2 linked regions of the Roseiflexus sp. RS-1 genome follow. The protein of the gene in region 1 binds, or shares a complex with, the protein of each later gene. Links are inferred from orthologs where the notes say so. Each region holds a gene or a part of one and is shown in the gene's direction. Other genes may lie near its edges. The genes, in order: tsaE and tsaD.

Evidence for each region.
Region 2: the proteins of tsaE (region 1) and tsaD are in contact, whole or in part, in a crystal structure (PDB 6N9A), measured with the Thermotoga maritima proteins. The link is inferred for Roseiflexus sp. RS-1 from one-to-one orthologs. Residues at the interface, in WP_004082108.1 of Thermotoga maritima: Leu37, Gly38, Lys46, Lys57, Val59, Lys60, Ser61, Thr63, Phe64, Thr65, Leu66, Met67, Val69, Pro71, Tyr82, Arg83, Leu84, Asp86, Asp88, Phe89, Asp93, Ile128, Asp130, Glu131, Arg134; in WP_004082750.1 of Thermotoga maritima: Cys10, Asp11, Arg49, His50, Leu82, Gly84, Gly135, Gly136, Glu154, Thr155, Leu156, Asp157, Asp158, Ser159, Glu162, Asp165, Lys166, Arg169, Leu170, Tyr175, Lys213, Thr214, Leu217, Tyr218, Gln221, Arg222, Asn324.

What each region holds. Positions count from the first base shown.
Region 1 is NC_009523.1:5,472,176-5,478,374, forward strand. What follows is about bases 2,150-4,870. They hold tsaE (tRNA (adenosine(37)-N6)-threonylcarbamoyltransferase complex ATPase subunit type 1 TsaE), read left to right. Parts: upstream 2,150-3,109; coding sequence 3,110-3,631; downstream 3,632-4,870. Other genes in these bases: pgi (glucose-6-phosphate isomerase), read left to right, coding at 2,150-2,869; tsaB (tRNA (adenosine(37)-N6)-threonylcarbamoyltransferase complex dimerization subunit type 1 TsaB), read left to right, coding at 3,637-4,287; ROSERS_RS22455 (aldehyde ferredoxin oxidoreductase family protein), read left to right, coding at 4,352-4,870. Outside these bases: ROSERS_RS22435 (2-hydroxyacid dehydrogenase), read left to right, coding at 239-1,234; more of pgi, read left to right, coding at 1,238-2,149; more of ROSERS_RS22455, read left to right, coding at 4,871-6,142. UniProt on the Escherichia coli protein: Required for the formation of a threonylcarbamoyl group on adenosine at position 37 (t(6)A37) in tRNAs that read codons beginning with adenine.
Region 2 is NC_009523.1:4,983,805-4,990,263, reverse strand. What follows is about bases 1,584-4,564. They hold tsaD (tRNA (adenosine(37)-N6)-threonylcarbamoyltransferase complex transferase subunit TsaD), read left to right. Parts: upstream 1,584-2,506; coding sequence 2,507-3,622; downstream 3,623-4,564. Other genes in these bases: ROSERS_RS20505 (class I SAM-dependent methyltransferase), read left to right, coding at 3,783-4,520; ROSERS_RS20515 (metal-dependent transcriptional regulator), read right to left, coding at 1,706-2,419; ROSERS_RS20520 (Card1-like endonuclease domain-containing protein), read left to right, coding at 1,584-1,709. In the rest of the region: ROSERS_RS20530 (S8 family peptidase), read left to right, coding at 1-138; ROSERS_RS20525 (hypothetical protein), read left to right, coding at 135-503; more of ROSERS_RS20520, read left to right, coding at 549-1,583; protein translocase subunit SecF, read right to left, coding at 4,616-5,590; protein translocase subunit SecD, read right to left, coding at 5,604-6,459.

The sequences.
Region 1 (6,199 bases):
CATTGAACGTTGCTGAGCGGGAAGGGAGAGACGCTATAGTGCAACGTTTCTGCACAATGAACCCCAGTAACCGCGACGTAGCGTGCAGAGCGCGTCGGTTGACGACAGGAGAGACGTTGCAGTGCATCTCTACGCACTACAAAACGTGATAGATGACAGGTGGAAGGTAGTACAGGCGTCAGGGTGCAAGTCCAGCAGACCTGCTCCCTGACGCCTGACAGGAAAGGAATGTACATGTATGGACGTTCTCGTTTACGATGCTCACTCATATGACCGCACATTTCTGGATGCCGCCAACCAGGGACGGCATCGGCTCACCTACACCGCCGCGCAGCTCGACCTGCACACCGCTGCGCTCGCGCAGGGCTTCCCGGCGATCTGCTGTTTTGTAAACGATCAGGCGACGGCGGAAGTCATCGAACGGCTGGCAGCCAACGGCGTTCGCCTGATCGCGCAGCGCTCCACCGGCTACAACAACATCGATCTGGCGGCAGCCGAACAGCATGGTATCACCGCAATGCGGGTCAGTTATTACTCTCCCTACTCGGTAGCGGAGTTCGCCGTCGGTCTGCTGCAAACGCTCAACCGGCGCATCCACCGCGCCTACAACCGCACCCGCGAGTTCAACTTTCGCCTTGCCGGTCTCCTCGGACGCGACATCCACGGCTCGGTGGTTGGCGTCGTTGGCACCGGCAAGATCGGGGCAGTCTTCGCGCGCATTATGCACGGCTTCGGGTGTTCGCTGCTCGGTTACGATGTCTCCCAGAATCCGGATTGCCTGGCGCTGGGAATGCGCTATGTGACGCTTGAAGAACTGCTGCGTTCATCGGATATCGTCAGTCTGCATGTGCCGCTGCTGCCGGAAACGTACCACCTGATCAATCGTGAGACGCTGGCGCTGATGAAGCCGGATGCATTCCTGATCAACACCAGCCGCGGCGGTCTCATCGATACCGATGCACTGATCGAAACACTGCGCGCTGGACGGATCGCTGGTGTCGGTCTCGATGTGTACGAGGAGGAAGAAGGGGTTTTCTTCCACGACCTTTCGGACAGGGTGATTACCGATGATACTCTGGCTCGTCTGATGACGTTCCCCAACGTGCTCGTCACCGGTCACCAGGCGTTCTTTACCCGCGAGGCGATGACGACAATCGCAGAGACGACCATCCGCAACATTACCGACTTCGAGGAAGGGCGTGAAAATGAGAATATCCTGCGACCAAGGAGGTAGTGCATGACGGTTCTGACGCACCGCCCTGAATGGCGCGCGCTCGAGACGCACTATCACGCGATATGTAACGTGCATCTGCGCCAGTTGTTTGCTGAAGACCCTGGTCGCGGCGAGCGCCTGACCGCCGAAGCCGCTGGACTTTTCTTCGACTATGCGAAAAACCGGATCACCGACGAGACGCTGCGCCTGCTGATCGCGCTGGCGGAGGCATGTGATCTGCGCGCCAGAATCGATGCAATGTTCCGTGGCGAACGGATCAACGCCACCGAGAACCGCGCCGTTCTTCACGTGGCGCTCCGCGCGCCGCGCGGCGCTGTTATTCTGGTGGATGGCGCAAATGTAGTCCCTGAAGTGCATGCAGTGCTTGATCGCATGGCTGCGTTCGCCGAACAGGTGCGCAGCGGCAGGTGGACCGGGTTCACCGGCAAACCGATCCGCAACATTGTCAATATCGGCATCGGCGGATCCGACCTGGGACCTGTGATGGCGTATGAGGCGTTGCGGTACTACAGTGACCGCAATCTGACCGTTCGCTTTGTGTCGAACGTCGATGGGAGCGATTTTGCCGAGGCGACCCGTGATCTCGATCCGGCGGAAACCCTGTTCATTGTGGCGTCGAAAACGTTCACCACACTGGAGACAATGACCAACGCGCGCACTGCGCGCGCCTGGGCGCTGGCGGCGCTCGGCGACGAGGCTGCGGTTGCACGTCATTTCGTCGCCGTTTCGACTAATGCCGCCGAGGTGGCGAAGTTCGGCATCGACACGGCGAATATGTTCGGCTTCTGGGATTGGGTTGGCGGACGGTACTCAATGACATCGGCAATCGGGCTGTCAACCATGATCGCGCTCGGTCCTGAACGGTTCCACGAACTGCTCGCCGGCTTCCACGCGATGGACGAGCACTTCCGCACGGCGCCGTTCGACCGTAACCTGCCGGTGATCCATGGACTGCTGACTATCTGGTATGCCAATTTCTTCGGCATCGAGACGGTGGCGATTCTTCCCTACGACAATTACCTGAAACGTTTTCCGGCATACCTCCAGCAACTGACGATGGAAAGCAACGGCAAATCGGTGACATTGTCCGGCGCGCCGGTCTCGTATCAGACGGGAATGATCTATTGGGGCGAGCCGGGAACGAATGGTCAGCACTCGTTCTATCAGTTGCTCCACCAGGGCACACGCCTGGCGCTGTGCGATTTCATCGGTTTTGCCGAACCGCTCAATCCGCTCGGCAACCATCATGATCTGCTGATGGCGAATATGTTTGCGCAGGCTGAGGCGCTGGCGTTCGGCAAAACAACGGAGGAGACGCTGGCGGAAGGAACGCCGGAGTGGCTGGCGCCGCACCGAACCTTCGCCGGTAATCGTCCATCGAACACGCTCCTGGCGGAACGGTTGACGCCAGCAACACTCGGCGCGCTGGTCGCCCTGTATGAACATAGCGTGTTCACCCAGGGTGCAATCTGGGACATCAATCCATTCGACCAGTGGGGCGTCGAGTTGGGGAAGGCGCTGGCAGGGCGCATTGTCCCTGAGTTGATGAGTGAGTCCGCCCCACACCTGGCACACGACAGTTCAACAAATGCGCTCATCCGGCGCTACCGCACCCTGCGCGGGCGGGTCTCATAGCACGGTTGGGAGGCGATGCGATAGGCGCCAGGCGCCGGGCGGACGAAGGCGCTGCCTTCACTTCCCCGGCGTCGGGCGCGTACCTGTTCACACCTGGGATAACACACGCGCCCGGGAGCGAGCGCGTCCTGCCCTCGTCGCGTCTACGAGAGCAAGATGCTCTCGCTCCGGGGAGAAATGTGAACACTTACCATGCGTCCGGGTATACCGGTACCGCAGGCATGTGCTACAATGGGCGATATGAGTACACGAAACGTCCATACCGTTCGTTCGCCGCACATTCTGGATTTTGTGTCACACAGCGTTGCACAGACCATTCGTGTCGGGCAGCGCCTGGGGGAACTGTTGCAGCGCGGCGATGTCGTGGCGTTGCGTGGCGACCTGGGGACGGGAAAGACGCATCTGGTCAAGGGGATCGTTCTTGGTCTGGGATCGACTGATACGGTCAACAGCCCGAGTTTCGTCCTGATCAATCAGTATCGCGCCAGTGCACAACGTGGCGATCTGCCGATTTATCACGCCGATCTGTACCGTATTGAGCGACCGGCGGAGTTGCAGGGCGTCGGACTGGAAGAACTGCTCGATGGCGATGGCGTGTGTCTGATCGAGTGGGCAGACCACGCGGAGCCGTTGCTTCCCGATGAGCGCCTCGACGTGCATCTCAGTCACCTGAGTGAAACCAAGCGCGTGGTGCGCTTCGCGCCGCGGGGTCGTCGCTACGAAGAACTGGTCGATACGCTGAAGAAAGCGGCGTTCAACTGAGACCTATGTTGCTTGCAATCGACACCTCAACTGCCGACGCCGGTATCGCCTGCTATGATGGGGAGCGTGGCGTGCTCGGCGAGTGCGTCTGGCGCGCGGGACGCGACCACACGGCGCAACTCCTGCCGCAGATCGATCTGCTGCTGCGTCACATCCGCTGTGCGCGCAGCGATATTCGGGCGGTTGCCGTCGCGCTGGGACCAGGGAGCTGGAGCGGATTGCGGGTTGGAATGAGCGTCGCCAAAGGGTTCGCGCTGGCGCGCGATCTGCCGCTCCTCGGCATCGGTACATTACAGGCGCTGGCATATCAGCACCGCACATCACCTCTGCGCGTCGCACCGATCATCAACCTGGGACGCGGCAGAGTGGCCACGCTTGCCGACGACGCGCTGACGCCACAGAACGTGACCCTGGCTGAACTCGCCGCGTCCGTCAGTGAACCGACGCTCTTCTGCGGCGATATCGACGCTGAAACACAGACAACCCTGCGCCGCCTGCTGCACGATCGCGCCCGGTTTCCATCACCGGCTGCGAATACGCGCCGCCCGGCGTATCTGGCAGAACTTGCATGGCGTCGTCTCTCCGCCGGCGAGCGCGATGCCATTGCCACGCTTGAACCGCTCTATCTGGGACAACCGACCAAAACTGTCGGTTGAGCCAGCACACCAGGTCATAGAACGCAGATGTTCGATCCTGAATGCGCGGACGGAGGGAGATGTCATGCCGCTGCAAGCACTCCAGATTGTACTGACCGATCAGCGTGTGATGACAGAACAGTTGCCTGCCGATGTTGAGCACCACTTCCTGGGTGGGCGCGGCGCCGCTGCCTGGCTCCTTGCCCAACGCGTTCCCGCAAAGATCGGTCCACTGGCGCCTGCCAACCTCCTCATCTTCAGCGCCGGACCGCTTGCCGGCGTGACCTTCAGCGGCATCACGGTGACAACACGTTCACCGATCACCAATTCCATTTCGCATGGTTGGGCGTCCGGGCGATGGGGCGCAAACCTCCGGCGCGCCGGTCACGACCTGCTGATCCTGGACGGGCAAAGCCCCGATTGGTGCTGGATCCGGATCGATGGATCGCAGGTGGACATTCATCCGGCAACGCATCTGATCGGGCTTGATACCCAGGCGACCAATCAGACGCTGCGCAGAGAACTTGGGGATGAGTATGCTGTTGTGTGCGTCGGTCCGGCTGCTGAAGCAGGTGTGTCGTACAGCGCCATCGTCGCCGAAGGCGCTTTTGCGGTTGAACCGGCGGGCGCAGGAGCGGTGATGGCGCGCAAGCGCGTGAAAGCTATTGCAGTGCGTGGCACGAACGCCTGCCCGGTTGCCGACCGGCAACGGCTCGACACAGCCCTGGCAGGTATTGCCAGACGCATTGCCGCCAGTGATGTCGCTGCCGACTTCCGTCAGTATGGCAGTCTGTACTACGCGCAGCGCGCCGAAGAGTTGGGCGCATTCAGTGTGCGCAACGGTCAGGCGCACACCGTGCCGCATGCGAGCGCAATCAGTCGCACCGCTCTGGCGCAGCGCGGTCGGCGGGAGCCGCGCGGGTGCGATGGATGCCCGCTCGCCTGTCATAGCGCCTATATTCGCAAGAATGGCGAACCAATCGCCTATCCCGACCTCGAAGCGCTCGCTGGTTTTGGCTGGAGTTGCGGTCTGACCACACCCGACGCCATTATCCTGGTCAACGATCTCTGCCTGCGCCTGGGTCTCGATGTGACCGAAACCAGCGCGGCGCTGGCATTCATGATGGAATGCCGCGAACGGGGCTTGAGCAATGTGGGCAATCTGACGTGGGGCGATCTCGATGCGGTGGTCGGCGCTATTCGCCGATTGGGGCAGCGTCAGGAGAAGCGCGATATTCTGTCGCTGGGTGTCGGCGAAATGCAGGAAGTCTACTACGGCAGCAACGTTTTTGCCCCCCAGGCGCGGCAACTGGCGCTGCCAGCGATCGATCCGCGCACCGTGCCGGAAATCGCTCTCGCCGATGCAACAGCGCCAATCGGCGGCGACTATCGCTACGCAATGTTCTACGAGCCGCTCCTCGCCGAACCACCCGTGTGGCTCCCCAACGACCCCAACAATCCGCATACTATCCAGGGCAGAGTGCCTCGCCTGATCTGGCACGAACGCTTCGCGGCGGCGGTCGATGCCGCCGGGTTGTGCCGACGCCTGGCGCTGCTGGCGTATCAGATCGCGCCAGCCGACCTCAACGAACTGCTCTCGGCAACTCTGGGAAGAACATTCACCAGCGTCGATGTGGCGAAGATCGGCGAACGGATCGTGACCCTCGAACGCGCACTGGCGATCCGATATGGCGCCGGGCGCGACACCCTACCGCATCGCTGGACGGAAGAACCCCTCGAAGATGGACCGGCGGCGGGGAAATTGCCCATGCTTGAAGAGATGCTGCCGGAGTACTATCGCCGCCACGGGTGGGATGAGCAGGGACAGCCCTCACCAGCGCGCCTGGCAGAACTGGGTATCACCCTGCCCGACTGACCCCCCGCCGCTCCATTGCAACCGATCCGCGATTCTGAGCGTCTCAGCGGCGGAAGA
Region 2 (6,459 bases), 490 kb from region 1 along the record:
GGCATCGCAGCGCTGATTGCTTCGGCAAATCCCGGATTGCAGGGAGCGGCGCTGCGTCAGCGATTGCTGGAAACGGCGCTGCCGTTATCGGCGCCCGCCGAACGGGTCGGCGCCGGGCTGGCGAGGTTTGTTGTATGAGTGAGCAACAGAATAACAAGAAGTCTGAGCCGGAACTGAAGAATCGACTGAAGCGCCTCGTCCGTTCGGTTGTGACCATCGAGCGCCCGGATGCCAAAGCGCTGGCGCATTGCAATCGCGCAGAGAAATATCGCCGGTTGCGGGAACATAACGGGCAGATGCGCACCCAACTCCTGAACTGGATCGACGAGCACGGTCTCAGTGAAGAAGTGCTCCAGGTGAGCGAGCCGACCGCATTCAACACGCTCTTTGTTGTCGCCACCCGACACGCCCTCGACGAACTCTCCCAGGCGCCCGGCGTTGTCCAGGTCGCCGAAGATGGCGACATCACCACCGATCTGCCACGACCGGAAGCGGCGGAGTGAGACAGACACACAATGCTGCGCTTGCCGGGTAAGGAGAGCCAGGGTATGGCATCCGTCAAAATACCCGTCGCCTTACTGATCTTGATCGGCGGCAGGCAGACGCCAAATGTGCTCAGCGCCCAGTTCCTGCGCCCCGACATTATTGCGCCGATTGCTTCACGCGAGGCGATGCGTCCAGGCGAAGCATGGGAGAAGGTCAGGCGCGTCCTTGAGCAACTCAGTCCACGGGTGCTTGACCCGCACACCGTCGATGCGTTCGATCTGAACGATATTCGCGAGCAATGCGCTGCGGCGATGGATCGCTTTCCCGATGTCCGTTGGGTGTGCAATATCACCTGCGCCACCACGATCATGAGCATTGGCGCATATGAGGTGGGACGGATGCGCAACGCCAGCGTCTGGTATTTCGACACAGCCGGAAGGCGCGTTGTGACGCTGGCCGGTCAACCGCCGGACGGCGATCCATACCGGCTTTCGGTGGAGAACTATCTCCAGATATACAATCGTGCGGCTCAACCGACGCCACCTCCACCGGTGTCGTGGGTGGCACTTGCACGACAGATGGCGCAGGCGCCTGATGACGCGATTGAATTTCGTGAGATACTACGCCGTGCGAACGCCGACGCCAGATTCACACAACCGCGCCGTCTTGCAGTGCTCTCCCTGACGCCGACAATGGTTCAGTGGTGCGAACAGGCGCAGGCTGCCGGTTTCATCTCCGCCATACACCAGCACTCGAACCATCACGAGATACTTCAGGCAGATGGCGCATTCTGGGATTTCGTCAACGGCGCATGGCTGGAGATCTACGCCTGGGATGCAGCGCAACGCGCCGGTTGCTTCGATGACTGTTGTCCTGGCATCGAAATACCTGCGCAGGGCGGGCTTTCGCCGATGAATCAGATCGATCTCGCGGCCACCCATGCCGCCTCGCTCCTGATCGCCGAATGCAAGACAGAGGCGCGACCGTTTCGCACCGAGCATCTCGATCAACTGCGCGCGATCACCAGCATGATTGGTGGCTCATTCGTGGGCGCATTGTTCATCACAGCGCGCAGCCAGCACAAAGCTGATGCACAGGCGCTCGCTGCCTTCCGTGCGCAGGCACAGGCGCGCCAGATTGTGGTGGTCACAGGCGATCAACTGAATCAGTTGCCGGATATTTTGACGCGCGAGGCGACCAGGCCGACATTTCCGCGAGGTTAAGTCACACGACCTGCCCTGTCCGCTTCCTCCCCCGCCTCAGCCTGCGTCACATCACACACGGCGATATACCCCGCCACCTCGCGTCCCAGCGCATGCTCAACATCTTCCAGCCGCACGGTCAGCGGGCCGCCGAAGGGTGCAACGGCGACGACGGTCACATCAACACCGGGGCGCAGCCCCAACTCGGCGAAATAGCGCAGCATCGCCGGGTCGTGGTCGCTCACTTCGGCAACCGTTGCCGACTGGCCGGTTTGCAGATCGCTCAGGCGGGTGGCATGTGGCGGCGGCAGCGCGCCGTCGCGCGTCGGGATCGGCGCCCCGTGCGGATCGGTCGTCGGGTAGCCAAGCACTGCATCGATCCGGTCCTCCAGGTCTTCTGACAACACATGTTCCCACTTTTCCGCCTCATCGTGCACCCGGTCCCACGGGACACCCAGCGCCTCCGCCAGGTAACGCTCGATCAGGCGGTGGTGGCGGATGACTTCCAGCGCGATCTTCTCGCCGGCTGGCGTCAGCACCGCTCCCTGGTAGGGTTCGTAGTCGATCAGGTTGAGTGAAGCGAGTTTTTTGAGCATACCGGTGACCGAAGCCGGCGAATTCCTCAAACGCTCGGCAAGCACCGTGGTGGAAACCCGCCCCTGCTCGCGCTGGATGTCAAAGATGGTTTTCAGGTAGTCCTGGACGGACTCGGTGTGCTCTGAAAGTGGCATGGTTCAGATAATTTAGGTAGACCTAAAACCATTGACATTATACCCGCCCGGCAACGAGCGCGTCAAGGAAATGGTACAATACGCGCTATGAACAGGCAAGTCACCATTCTGGCAATCGAGACGTCCTGCGACGAGACGGCAGCGGCGGTTATTCGCGGCGGGCGCACGATCATCTCCAATGTCGTGGCATCGCAGATCGATGAGCATCGGCGCTACGGCGGCATCGTCCCTGAAGTCGCGTCACGCCAGCACATCCTGACGATTGATGCTGTGCTGCACGAAGCGTTACGCCCGCTGCCCAGCGGATGGAACGACATCCATGCGGTCGCGGCGACGTATGGACCGGGGCTGGCAGGCGCGCTGATGACCGGGCTGAATGTCGCCAAGGCAATCGCCTGGATCCGCGAATTACCGTTTGTCGGAGTCAACCATATCGAGGCGCACATCTACGCAAACTGGTTGTTGACCGATGCACAACCAGAAGCGCCAGCGCCGCAATTCCCCGTCGTTGCGCTGGTGGTCAGCGGCGGGCATACGCTGCTGGCGCTGCTCGAAGGGCACGGACGCTACCGGTTGCTCGGACAGACGCGCGATGATGCTGCTGGCGAGGCGTTCGACAAAGTTGCGCGTTTGCTGGGGCTTGGCTTTCCTGGCGGACCTGCCATTCAGCGTGCGGCGGAAGGCGCACCGGGCGGGGTGGTGCTGCCGCGCGCCTGGTTGCGCGACAGTTACGATTTTTCGTTCAGTGGGCTGAAGACGGCGGTCCTCCATCAGATCCGCGACTATCAGGCGCGTGAAGCAGCGTTGCAACCCGGCACGGGGAAGAGCGCTGGCAAACGCGGCGTCGGCGCCCCCAGCACGCCGCCTGAAGCGACCGCTACGCCCCACCTGCCGCCAACAGTCGTGGCGCGTCTTGCCCGCGCCTTCCAGGAGTCCGTCGTCGATGTGCTGGTCACGAAGACGGTCGAAGCAGCGCGCGCATTCGGCGCTGCCGAGATTCTGCTGGCCGGGGGCGTGGCGGCAAATCTTCGCCTGCGCGAGGAACTCAACCGGCGCGCCCCGGTTCCTGTGCGCGTCCCACCGGTCGCCCTGTGTACCGATAATGCTGCGATGATCGGCGCTGCCGCCTTCTATCGCTTCGATGCCGGCATTCAGCACGGATGGGACCTGGATGTCCAGCCGAACCTTGCCCTGGATGGGTAGATACCTCGCGCCATCTCTCCCCGACTGACAGTCGTCATCAGAGGAACTGCTTCCCATACTGCCAGGGATGCTTTCCCCTTATGCAATGTATATCTTTGGGTGTACATTGCCTGGCGAAAGATCCAGATCGCGTTGCCAGCCCGTTTCAAAAGAGCAATATATGAGCCTGCAAACGAACAAGCGTCAATGGGAAGATCTCGGTCAGGTTGATCCGTTCTGGGGCATGACCGGCACAAACCGGTTCGGCGGATGGGATGTTGAAGCCTTTCTCCAGACAGGAGAGGAGCAGGTTGCTCAGGTCATGCAGCAGATTGAGCACTGGGATCGACCATCGCACTGGTCAACGGTGCTCGATTTCGGCTGCGGCGTCGGTCGGCTCGCCGCAGCGTTCCGCAGGCGATTCGAACACTATGTCGGTCTGGACATCTCGGAAAGCCTGATTGTCAAAGCCCGCCAGATTCACGCGACGCTCACATGCGCCGATTTTATCGTCAGCGCCAGTGATACGCTTCCCATCGCATCAAACAGTTGCGATATGGTCTATTGCTGGGGCGTGCTCCAGCATGTCCGGAATCGCGCACGAGCGCTACGCTACATCGCCGAATTTGTTCGGGTAATGAAGCCAGATGGTCTCCTGATCTTCAGCACGCTGGACACGATCAAGCCGTTGTACCGTTTGCAGCCACGTCGTCGAGCCTACGCACTGCTGCGCACTGTTGGCGTCCCGCCCGCAATCCTGTACCATCGCCTCAAGCTCTATCCTCACGAAGTGCATGCCCTGCCTGAAACATACGTTCTTGAGCGTATGCAGGACTCTGGAGCGCGCATTCTGCACGTCCAGAAGGACTCACCGCCATCCGCCCCCCACCAGTGGCAGACATACTATGTAACAAAGTAGCGCGCAACCAGCATTGCGCAGATAATAACGCCCTCCCGCAGCATCGTTCGCCGCGAGAGGGCAGAGATCAACCGGAATGCGAAGCGGCACAGCAGCTACGCCGCTGGCGCTTCCGCGCCTGGCGGAGCGCTCCGGCGGAACCAGCGGCTCCACTCGCGGTTCTCCCACACCACAAGCAACTGCGCCGCGTTGAAGATCGACGAGTAGGTGCCACTGACCAGCCCGATCAGCAGGATCAGCACCAGATTGCGGATCGACTCGCCACCAAAGAGGATCAGCGCCATCAGTGTAAAGAATGTCGTCAACTGCGTATTGACCGAACGCGGCAGTGTTTGAACAATACTGTGATTGACAATATCGTCGAAGGTTTCGGTTGGGCGGCGATTTACCAGATTCTCGCGGATGCGGTCAAACACCACGATCGTGTCGTGCACCGAGAAACTGATCACCGTCAGGAGCGCCGTCAGAAACAGCGCATCCACCTCCATGCCGATCACCACCCCCAGGATCGACGCAACACCCAGCACCAGCAGCACATCGTGGATCATCGCCAGGATGGCGCAGATGCCATAACGCACCGGATGCGGCGCGCGGCGGAAAGCCAGCGTCAGATAGACCAGAATCGCCACACACGCTGCGATCACCGCAATCACTGCACTGCGGGTCGATTCGGCGCTCACCGTAGCACCGACAGATTGCAGCGCCTGCTGATTGACCGTCCCATACTCTGCGCTGAGCGCACTGAGCACGCGCTGCCGCTGCGTTTCCGGATCGGTTTCGCTCAGCGAACGGGTGCGCACCACAGCGCTGGCGACCGTACGCCCATCAACCTGCGACTCGGTCAACTGCACCAGGGCGCCCTCGAACCCTTGCGCTGCAAAGATGGCGCGAATCCGCTCAGTATCGAGTTGACCCGGCGCGCGTTCGACGAACTGGATATCCCATAACGCGCCTCCACTGAAATCGATGCCCAGGCGCAACCCGAAGATCGCCAGCGACACCAATCCAGGAATAATAATCACCAGCGAGAGCGCAAACCACCAGTAGCGGAGTTTGACGAGTTTATCCATACGTTTCTCTTGATTATGCCGCCTCGCGCGCGTGACGCATCCCCGGCGCATCCCTCAGTTCGTACAGCCAGGGGTTCTGCGCAAACGGCAATGGGTTGATCACATGCAGGAATGTGCGCGTAACGACCATCGCTGTAAACAGGCTCAGCAAAATGCCAAGCCCAAGCGTCAGCGCGAACCCCTTGATCAGGCTCACGCCAAAGGTATTGCCGAACATGAACAGGATGGTGCAGGTGATCAACGTTGCCACGCTCGAGTCGCGGATGGCGGGCCATGCTTCCACGAAAGCAGCGTCAATCGACGCATTCAGCGATCTGCCGTGCCGCAACTCTTCTTTCAGTCGCGCAAAAATGAGCACATTCGCATCAACCGCCACCCCGATCGACAGAATGAAACCGGCAATACCTGGTAGCGTCAGCGTCACCGGGATCAACTGATACAGCGCAAAACTGATCACCGTATAGAGCAGAAGCGCCACAGTCGCCAGAAAACCGGGCAGGCGATAGAACAGGATCATGAACAACGCCACTGTGAGCAACCCGACCAGACCCGCCACAATGCTGGCATCGACCGACCCCTGCCCAAGCGACGCCGAGACCGTCCGGCTCGATTCGACCTGCAACGGAACTGGCAGTGCGCCATACTTGAGCTGGGTGTAGATCTGCTCTGCGTCCTGGCGCGTGCTGGTCGTAATTTCGCCGCGCCCGCCGATCAGCGCCGCCTGAACAACCGGACAACTGAAGACCTGATTGTCGAGCACGATACACATCGGGCGCTGAATGTTGGCGGCGGTGAACTGCTCCAGACGACGCGCCGATTCTCCGGTAAAGGCGAACGGCACAGCAAACTGGTTCGTCAGACTCTGACCG